DNA from 2 places in the Streptomyces sp. NPDC006798 genome. Region 1 is predicted to be linked to the other one. Evidence: predicted binding sites of a transcription regulator. Region 1 holds the regulator's gene; the other holds the start of a gene.
What was found. Region 1 encodes HrcA, which represses chaperone genes, less so after heat shock. Its sites were predicted from a motif close to TTNGCACTCNGNNNNNCNGAGTGCNAA; they were not measured.

Region 1 (4,290 bases):
GCCGGGCCCAGTTCCACCAGCACCACCCGGCGCCCGCCGAGCTCCACCGACAGCTCACCCGCGACGGCGTGCCCCGGCGCCACCAGCGCCCGCGCCGACCGGGCGGCCTCCTCCTCGGGCACCCCGAACCGCACCGCGTCCGCCCGCAGCACCTCCCGCCCCTCCCCGCTCAGCAGCGCCGCCACCCCGGCCGCCCCGAAGACCTCGGCCCCCGGGAAGGCCGCCGTCCCCAGCACATGGTCGAAGTGCGGATGGCCGAGGGCGATATGCGTCACCGGGCGCCCGCCCAGCAGCGCCTCGGCCTGCGCCCGCACCTCCTCGCCCTCGGCCAGCGTCGACCCCGTGTCGTACAGCAGGGCGCCGTCCCGCCCGGCGACCAGCCCGCAGGTCGCGTCCCACCCCGGCAGTCTGCGCCGACCGACCCCGTGGGCCAGCCGCTCCCACCCCTGCTCCGCCCAGTCGATGTCCCGCCCGATATCCCCGCCGAAGCCGCTGTCGATGTTCCTGCCGGTGCCGCCGCCGAAGTTCATACCGGGACGCTATCGCCACGATCGCGGGCGAAGCGGGCGGCGGGGACGCGGTAGCGTGGTCGGTCACCTTGCTCCGGCCGTACCGGGCAGCCGTACACTGGCACGAAGGAAACTTGGCACTCGGGCACGTGGAGTGCCAGGCGAGTCACCGGGGAACATTCCACGGAAGGCAAGACGGACAGGCAGGACGGACAGCGGCCCGGGCCGCTGTCCCGGGCAGCGGACGAAGCAGTTGGAGGTGGGCGCGATGCTCAGCGAACGCAGACTGGAAGTGTTGCGTGCCATCGTCCAGGACTATGTCGGCACCGAGGAGCCGGTCGGCTCCAAGGCGCTCACCGAGCGTCATCAGCTCGGGGTGTCTCCGGCCACCGTCCGCAACGACATGGCGGTGCTGGAGGAGGAGGGCTTCATCGCCCAGCCCCACACCAGCGCCGGCCGGATCCCCACCGACAAGGGGTACCGCCTCTTCGTCGACCGGCTCGCCGGGGTGAAGCCGCTCTCCGCGGCCGAGCGGCGGGCCATCCAGAGCTTCCTCGACGGCGCGGTCGACCTCGACGACGTCGTCGGCCGTACGGTACGGCTGCTGGCGCAGCTGACCCGCCAGGTCGCGATCGTCCAGTACCCGTCGCTGACCCGGTCCACCGTCCGCCATGTCGAGCTGCTGTCGCTGGCCCCGGCCCGGCTGATGCTGGTACTGATCACCGACACCGGCCGGGTCGAGCAGCGCATGATCGACTGCCCGGCGCCGTTCGGCGAGACGTCCCTGGCCGATCTGCGGGCCCGGCTCAACAGCCGGGTCGTGGGCCGCCGGTTCACCGATGTGCCCCGGCTCGTCCAGGACCTTCCGGACTCGTTCGACGAGCCGGAGGACCGCGGCACGGTCACCACCGTGCTCTCCACCCTCCTCGAAACCCTCGTCGAGGAGACCGAGGAGCGGCTGATGATCGGCGGCACCGCCAATCTCACCCGCTTCGGACACGATTTCCCGCTGACCATCCGGCCCGTGCTGGAGGCCCTGGAGGAGCATGTGGTGCTCCTCAAGCTGATGGGCGAGGTCAAGGAGTCCGGCGGGATGGGCGTGACCGTCCGAATCGGTCACGAGAACGCCCATGAGGGACTCAACGCGACGTCCGTCGTCACCGTCGGCTACGGTTCCGGCGACGAGGCGGTTGCGAAACTCGGCGTGGTCGGACCGACCCGCATGGACTACCCCGGAACGATGGGAGCGGTACGCGCAGTGGCACGTTACGTCGGACAGATCCTGGCGGAGTCGTAAGTGGCCACGGACTACTACGCCGTACTCGGCGTACGCCGCGACGCGTCCCAGGACGAGATCAAGAAGGCGTTCCGCAGGCTCGCCCGGGAACTCCATCCGGACGTGAATCCGGACCCGAAGACGCAGGAGCGGTTCAAGGAGATCAACGCCGCCTACGAGGTGTTGTCGGACCCGCAGAAGAAGCAGGTCTACGACCTCGGCGGCGACCCGCTGTCCCAGTCGGGCGGCGGCGGGGCCGGTGGCTTCGGCGCGGGCGGCTTCGGCAACTTCTCGGACATCATGGACGCCTTCTTCGGTACGGCGTCCCAGCGCGGCCCGCGTTCGCGCACCCGGCGCGGCCAGGACGCGATGATCCGGCTGGAGATCGATCTGAACGAGGCGGCGTTCGGTACGACCAAGGAGATCCAGGTCGACACCGCCGTCGTCTGCACCACCTGCTCCGGTGAGGGCGCCGCGCCCGGCACCTCGGCGCAGACCTGCGACATGTGCCGCGGCCGCGGTGAGGTCTCCCAGGTCACCCGCTCCTTCCTGGGCCAGGTCATGACCTCCCGCCCCTGCCCCCAGTGCCAGGGCTTCGGCACGGTCGTGCCCACGCCCTGCCCGGAGTGCGCGGGCGACGGCCGGGTCCGCTCCCGGCGCACCCTGACGGTGAAGATCCCCGCCGGTGTCGACAACGGCACCCGGATCCAGCTCGCGGGCGAGGGCGAGGTCGGCCCCGGTGGCGGCCCCGCCGGGGATCTGTACGTCGAGATCCACGAGCTGCCGCACGCGGTGTTCCAGCGCCGGGGCGACGATCTGCACTGCACGGTCACCATCCCGATGACCGCGGGCTCCCTGGGCACCAAGGTGCCGCTGGAGACGCTCGACGGCATGGAGGAGGTCGACATCCGGCCCGGTACCCAGTCCGGCCAGTCGATCCCGCTGCACGGGCGCGGAGTGACCCATCTGCGCGGCGGCGGCCGGGGCGATCTGATCGTCCATGTCGAGGTGACCACCCCGACCAAGCTCGACCCCGAGCAGGAGCGGCTGCTGCGCGAACTGGCCAAGCTGCGCGGCGAGGAGCGGCCCCTGGGCCAGTTCCAGCCCGGCCAGCAGGGCCTGTTCTCCCGGCTGAAGGACGCCTTCAACGGCCGCTGAGGCCCCGTCGTCCGGACCGTCGTCCGGACCGCCTGACGGACGCGAGCCCCCGGCCCCAGGGCCGGGGGCCCGTTTCGTCACGGACGTGCACAGGTGGCACGATGCCTCCATGTCCTCCCCGCCCCCCGCGCCCTCCTTCCTGTCCGAACTGTCCCGGTTCCCCGTGCTGGCGGCTCCCATGGCCGGCGGGGCGTCCAACCCCCGGCTGGCCGCCGCCGTCTCCGAAGCGGGCGGCCTCGGCTTCCTCGCCGCCGGATACAAGACGGCCGACGGGATGTACCAGGAGATCAAGCAGATCAGGGGAGCGACCGGGCGGCCGTTCGGGGTGAATCTCTTCATGCCGCAGCCCCGGACCTCCGACCCGAGCGCCGTCGAGGTCTACCGGCAGCAACTCGCGGGCGAGGCGGGCTGGTACGAGACCCCGCTCGGCGATCCCGAGTCCGGCCGGGACGACGGCTACGAGGCCAAGCTGGCCATCCTGCGGGACGACCCGGTCCCCGTCGTCTCCTTCACCTTCGGCTGCCCCGCCCCCGAAGTGCTGGAGTCCTTCGCCCGGGCCGGGACGTACACCGTCGTCACCGTCACCACCCCCGAGGAGGCACAGGCCGCGCGGTGGGCGGGCGCCGACGCGCTCTGCGTCCAGGGCGTCGAGGCCGGCGGCCACCAGGGCACCCACCGCGACGACCCCGCCAACGACGGCACCGGCATCGGACTGCTGGCCCTGCTCGGACTGGTCCGGGCCGCCGTCGACCTGCCCCTGATCGCCACCGGCGGACTGATGCGGGGCGATCAGATCGCGGCGGTACTGGCGGCCGGGGCGAGCGCCGCGCAACTCGGCACGGCCTTCCTGGTCTGTCCCGAGTCCGGCGCCAACCCGCTCCACAAGCAGGCCATGACCAGCCCCCTCTTCACCCGGACGGAGCTCACCCGCGCCTTCACCGGCCGGCCCGCCCGCGGCCTCGCCAACCGCTTTCTGCGCGAACACGGGCCGTACGCCCCCGCCGCCTACCCCGAGGTGCACCACCTCACCTCCGGGCTCCGCAAGGCCGCCGCCGCCTCCGGCGACCCCCAGGGCATGGCCCTGTGGGCCGGACAGGGCCACCGGCTCGCCCGCGAACTGCCCGCCGCCGACCTGGTGGCCACCCTCGTCGCCGAATGGCGGGAGGCCGCCGCCGCGGCCGGTGCCGACACCGCCGGAGCCGTAGCGGACCAGGAGGGCACCCGATGACCGCGCCCGTCTTCGTCGTCGACACCCTCGACGGCACCGCCCACGGCTCCGTCCTCACCCTCGACGGACCCGAGGGCCGCCACGCCGTCTCCGTCAAACGGCTCCGCGCCGGTGAGGAC
Region 2 (4,290 bases), on a different contig from region 1:
AGGCCGGCGTTGACCGCGATCTGCTTGAGCGGGGCCTCCAGGGCGAGCTTCACGGCGTTGGCGCCGGTCGCCTCGTCACCCTCGAGCTCCAGCTTGTCGAAGACCGAGGAAGCCTGGAGCAGAGCCACGCCGCCACCGGCGACGATGCCCTCCTCGACGGCCGCCTTCGCGTTGCGCACGGCGTCCTCGATGCGGTGCTTGCGCTCCTTCAGCTCCACCTCGGTGGCGGCACCGGCCTTGATGACGGCCACGCCGCCGGCCAGCTTCGCCAGACGCTCCTGGAGCTTCTCGCGGTCGTAGTCCGAGTCGGAGTTCTCGATCTCGGCGCGGATCTGGTTGACCCGCCCGGCGACCTGGTCGCTGTCACCGGCGCCGTCGACGATGGTGGTCTCGTCCTTGGTGATGACCACCTTGCGGGCGCGGCCCAGCAGGTCGAGACCGGCGTTCTCCAGCTTGAGGCCGACCTCCTCGGAGACGACCGTGCCGCCGGTGAGGATGGCGATGTCGTTCAGCATCGCCTTGCGGCGGTCGCCGAAGCCCGGGGCCTTGACGGCGACGGACTTGAAGGTGCCGCGGATCTTGTTGACGATCAGCGTCGACAGGGCCTCGGCCTCGACGTCCTCGGCGATGATCAGCAGCGCCTTGCCGGACTGCATGACCTTCTCCAGCAGCGGGAGCAGGTCCTTGACCGAGGAGATCTTGGAGTTGACGACGAGGATGTACGGGTCGTCGAGGACGGCCTCCATACGCTCCATGTCGGTGGCGAAGTACGCCGAGATGTAGCCCTTGTCGAAGCGCATACCCTCGGTGAGCTCCAGCTCCAGACCGAAGGTCTGGGACTCCTCGACGGTGATGACGCCTTCCTTGCCGACCTTGTCCATGGCCTCGGCGATCAGCTCGCCGATCTGGGTGTCGCCGGCGGAGATGGAGGCGGTGGAGGCGATCTGCTCCTTGGTCTCCACGTCCTTGGCCTGCTCGAGGAGGGCACCGGAGACGGCCTCGACGGCCTTCTCGATGCCGCGCTTCAGGCTCATCGGGTTGGCACCGGCGGCGACGTTGCGCAGGCCCTCGCGGACCAGCGCCTGGGCGAGCACGGTGGCCGTGGTCGTACCGTCACCGGCGACGTCGTCCGTCTTCTTGGCGACTTCCTTGACCAGCTCGGCGCCGATCTTCTCGTACGGGTCCTCGAGCTCGATCTCCTTGGCGATGGAAACACCATCGTTGGTGATCGTGGGGGCGCCCCACTTCTTCTCGAGGACGACGTTACGGCCCTTGGGGCCAAGGGTGACCTTGACGGCGTCGGCGAGCTGGTTCATCCCGCGCTCGAGACCGCGCCGTGCCTCCTCGTCGAACGCGATGATCTTTGCCATGTGAAGTGTCCTCCACGGACTGGGTGGGAAGCTCTTTCGGACCGCGCCTGCGCCCGCGACGGACGGCCTGCCGTGCCGTGCGGCTCCATGCGCCACACGGTCGGCGGACCTCACCGACTCGGTCCTTCAGTAGCACTCTCACCCGGAGAGTGCTAACGCCAATGATTAGCACTCGACCCCCGAGAGTGCAAGCGCCTGTGGGTGGGGCAAGGGGGTACCGGCCAGTGGGGGACGGGGGGCCGCGGGGGCGCCGCAGGGCCGCCCGGGGCGGGAAAACGCGAGGGTCCGCACCCCGGCGAGCGGGGTGCGGACCCTGTTCGGTGCGTGCGTGCGCCGGTGACGCGTGCGCGCGGCGGACGGTCGGTCAGACCGCGAGCTTGACCATGTCGGCCTGCGGACCCTTCTGACCCTGCGAGATCTCGAACTCGACCCGCTGCCCCTCCTCCAGGGTGCGGTAGCCGTCCATCTGAATCGCGCTGTAGTGGACGAAAACATCCGCACCACCGTCGACCGCGATGAAGCCGTAGCCCTTCTCCGCGTTGAACCACTTGACGGTGCCCTGAGCCATGCCTAACTCCCCTATTACTGGCCCTTGCACAGGACCGCACCTCGCGGACCCTGGGTCAGACCTCACCGGACCTCACAGAGTGCGCCGGAACGCGTCGACCGCGGCTGAATGTATCTGCACAACTGCCCTCTGCAACAGGTCAATCGGACGAGAAATCCTGAAGGCTACTATCGGGTAATTGGCCTGAATTTATGGAATTCCGGGGCAAATCCGGCCGGACAAAAGGAACCTATGAGACAGAGCGATGCCAGACATTGGCTGCTTCTTATCGAGCCCGGGCGCATTCTCATACCTGGCCACTGATGCCGGATTGCGGGGCGTTCCCCAACTCTAGCGTGCTCAACCATGCAGAATGGCCCCCTCCGGATCTCTTACGGAGGGGGCCATTCCCATTACTGAGGGTCATGCGCCGGGGGGTTCAGGACACGGACCGTGTCCGGGGGCGTACGGCAGCGCGCGGGGCGCTCACCCCGGCGCGTTCCGTCCCCGGCGCGTCCGGCGGGCGGGTGCGCCCGGCCCCGTACGCCCGCCGGACGGGCGGGTTCGCGGGTTCAGCAGCCGCCGGCCACGGCGGGGATGATCGAGATCCCGGCGCCGTCGGGCGTGGCGGTCTCCAGGCCCTGCTCGAACCGGACGTCGTCGTCGTTGACGTAGACATTGACGAAGCGGCGCAGCTTGCCCTGGTCGTCGAGGACCCGGGCGGCGATCCCCGTGTGGTTCTTCTCCAGGTCGGCGATGACCTCGGCGAGGGTGGCGCCCTCGGCGGCCACCTCGGCCTTGCCGTCGGTGTAGGTGCGCAGGATGGTCGGGATGCGGACGCTGACGCTCATGGTGAGTGGGGCCTTCCTCGGACGGGAGCGGTACGGAAGCGGTACGGGGGAGTGGGGCGGGTCGCCCGGCGGCGTGGTCGGCCCGGGGCCGGGCCCGGGGGCCGGACCGGCCCGCGAACCGGCCCTGGACCGGCCCGCGACAGGTCGGGGCCGGCCGGGGACCGTCAGCCTGCCAGGCCCGCCTCGCGGAACGCGTCCAGGCTCGGCCGGATGACGGCGGTGGGCCCGGTGGTCGGGGAGACCGCGTCCAGCGTCTTCAGCCCGTCGCCGGTGTTGATGACGACGGTGGTCAGCGCCGGGTCGAGCACCCCGGCTGCCAGCAGCTTCTTCGCCACGCCCACGGTCACCCCGCCCGCGGTCTCGGCGAAGACGCCCTCGGTCCTGGCGAGCAGCTTGATCCCCTCGACCACCTGCTCGTCGGTGACGTCCTCCACCGCGCCGCCGGTGCGCCGGGCGATGTCGAGGACGTACGGCCCGTCGGCCGGGTTGCCGATGGCCAGCGACTTGACGATGGTGTCCGGCTTCACGGGGCGTACCACGTCGTGTCCGGCCTTGAAGGCGGCGGAGACCGGGGAGCAGCCCTCGGCCTGCGCGGCGAAGATCCGGTACGGCTTGTCCTCGACCAGTCCGAGGCCGATCAGCTCCTTGAGCCCCTTGTCGATCTTGGTGAGCTGGGAGCCGGAGGCGACCGGGATGACGATCTGGTCCGGGATCCGCCAGCCGAGCTGCTCGCAGATCTCGTACGCCAGGGTCTTGGAGCCCTCGGCGTAGTACGGCCGCAGATTGACGTTGGTGAAGCCCCAGCCCTCGCCGATCGGGTCGCCGATCAGCTCGGAGCAGAAACGGTTCACATCGTCGTACGTGCCCTCGATGCCGACCAGGTCGCCGCCGTAGACGGCGGCCATGACGACCTTGCCCTGCTCCAGGTCGTGCGGGATGAAGACGCAGGAGCGGAATCCGGCCCGGGCGGCGGCGGCGCCGACGGCGCCCGCGAGGTTGCCGGTGGAGGAGCAGGAGAGGGTGGTGAAGCCGAAGGCGCGGGCGGCCTCGACGGCGATCGCGACGACCCGGTCCTTGAAGGAGTGGGTCGGGTTGCCGGAGTCGTCCTTCACGTACAGCTCACCGGTGACGCCCAGCTCGGCGGCGAGCCGGTCGGCCTTGATCAGCTGGGTGAACCCGGGGTTCAGGTTCGGCTTGGTGGCCACGTCGGCGGGGACGGGCAGCAGCGGCGCGTACCGCCAGATGTTCTCCGGTCCGGCCTCGATCGCCTTCCGCAGCGCCTCCGGGTCACCGGCGGGCAGCTCGTACGCCACCTCCAGCGGGCCGAAACAGGCGGCACAGGCGAAGACGGGGCCGAGGGGGGTGCGCTCGCCGCACTCGCGACAGGAGAGGGCGACGGCGGTGCCGAGGTCCACCGGGGCGGTGTCGGCGGTGGTGGTGTGTGCGGTGCTTGCGACAGTCTGCGCAGCCATGGAGGCGAGGCCCTTTCTCCTCATCTTCCTCATGGCGCATCTCGCCATGA

Region 2: a site for HrcA is predicted at 1,536-1,562, ahead of groL (chaperonin GroEL). Genes of this name have one in related genera too.

What each region holds. Positions count from the first base shown of each region.
Region 1 covers NZ_JBEYIS010000004.1:81,116-85,405, reverse strand. The annotation lists gene ABZ714_RS03845 (MBL fold metallo-hydrolase) at 1-530, opposite strand, end outside; gene hrcA (heat-inducible transcriptional repressor HrcA) at 778-1,806, shown strand; gene dnaJ (molecular chaperone DnaJ) at 1,807-2,943, shown strand; gene ABZ714_RS03830 (nitronate monooxygenase) at 3,053-4,171, shown strand; gene ABZ714_RS03825 (16S rRNA (uracil(1498)-N(3))-methyltransferase) at 4,168-4,290, shown strand, end outside.
Region 2 covers NZ_JBEYIS010000002.1:58,884-63,173, reverse strand. The annotation lists gene groL (chaperonin GroEL) at 1-1,370, opposite strand, end outside; gene ABZ714_RS01440 (cold-shock protein) at 1,735-1,938, opposite strand; gene ABZ714_RS01435 (MoaD/ThiS family protein) at 2,490-2,768, opposite strand; gene thrC (threonine synthase) at 2,933-4,240, opposite strand; SAM riboswitch class I at 4,258-4,290, opposite strand, start outside.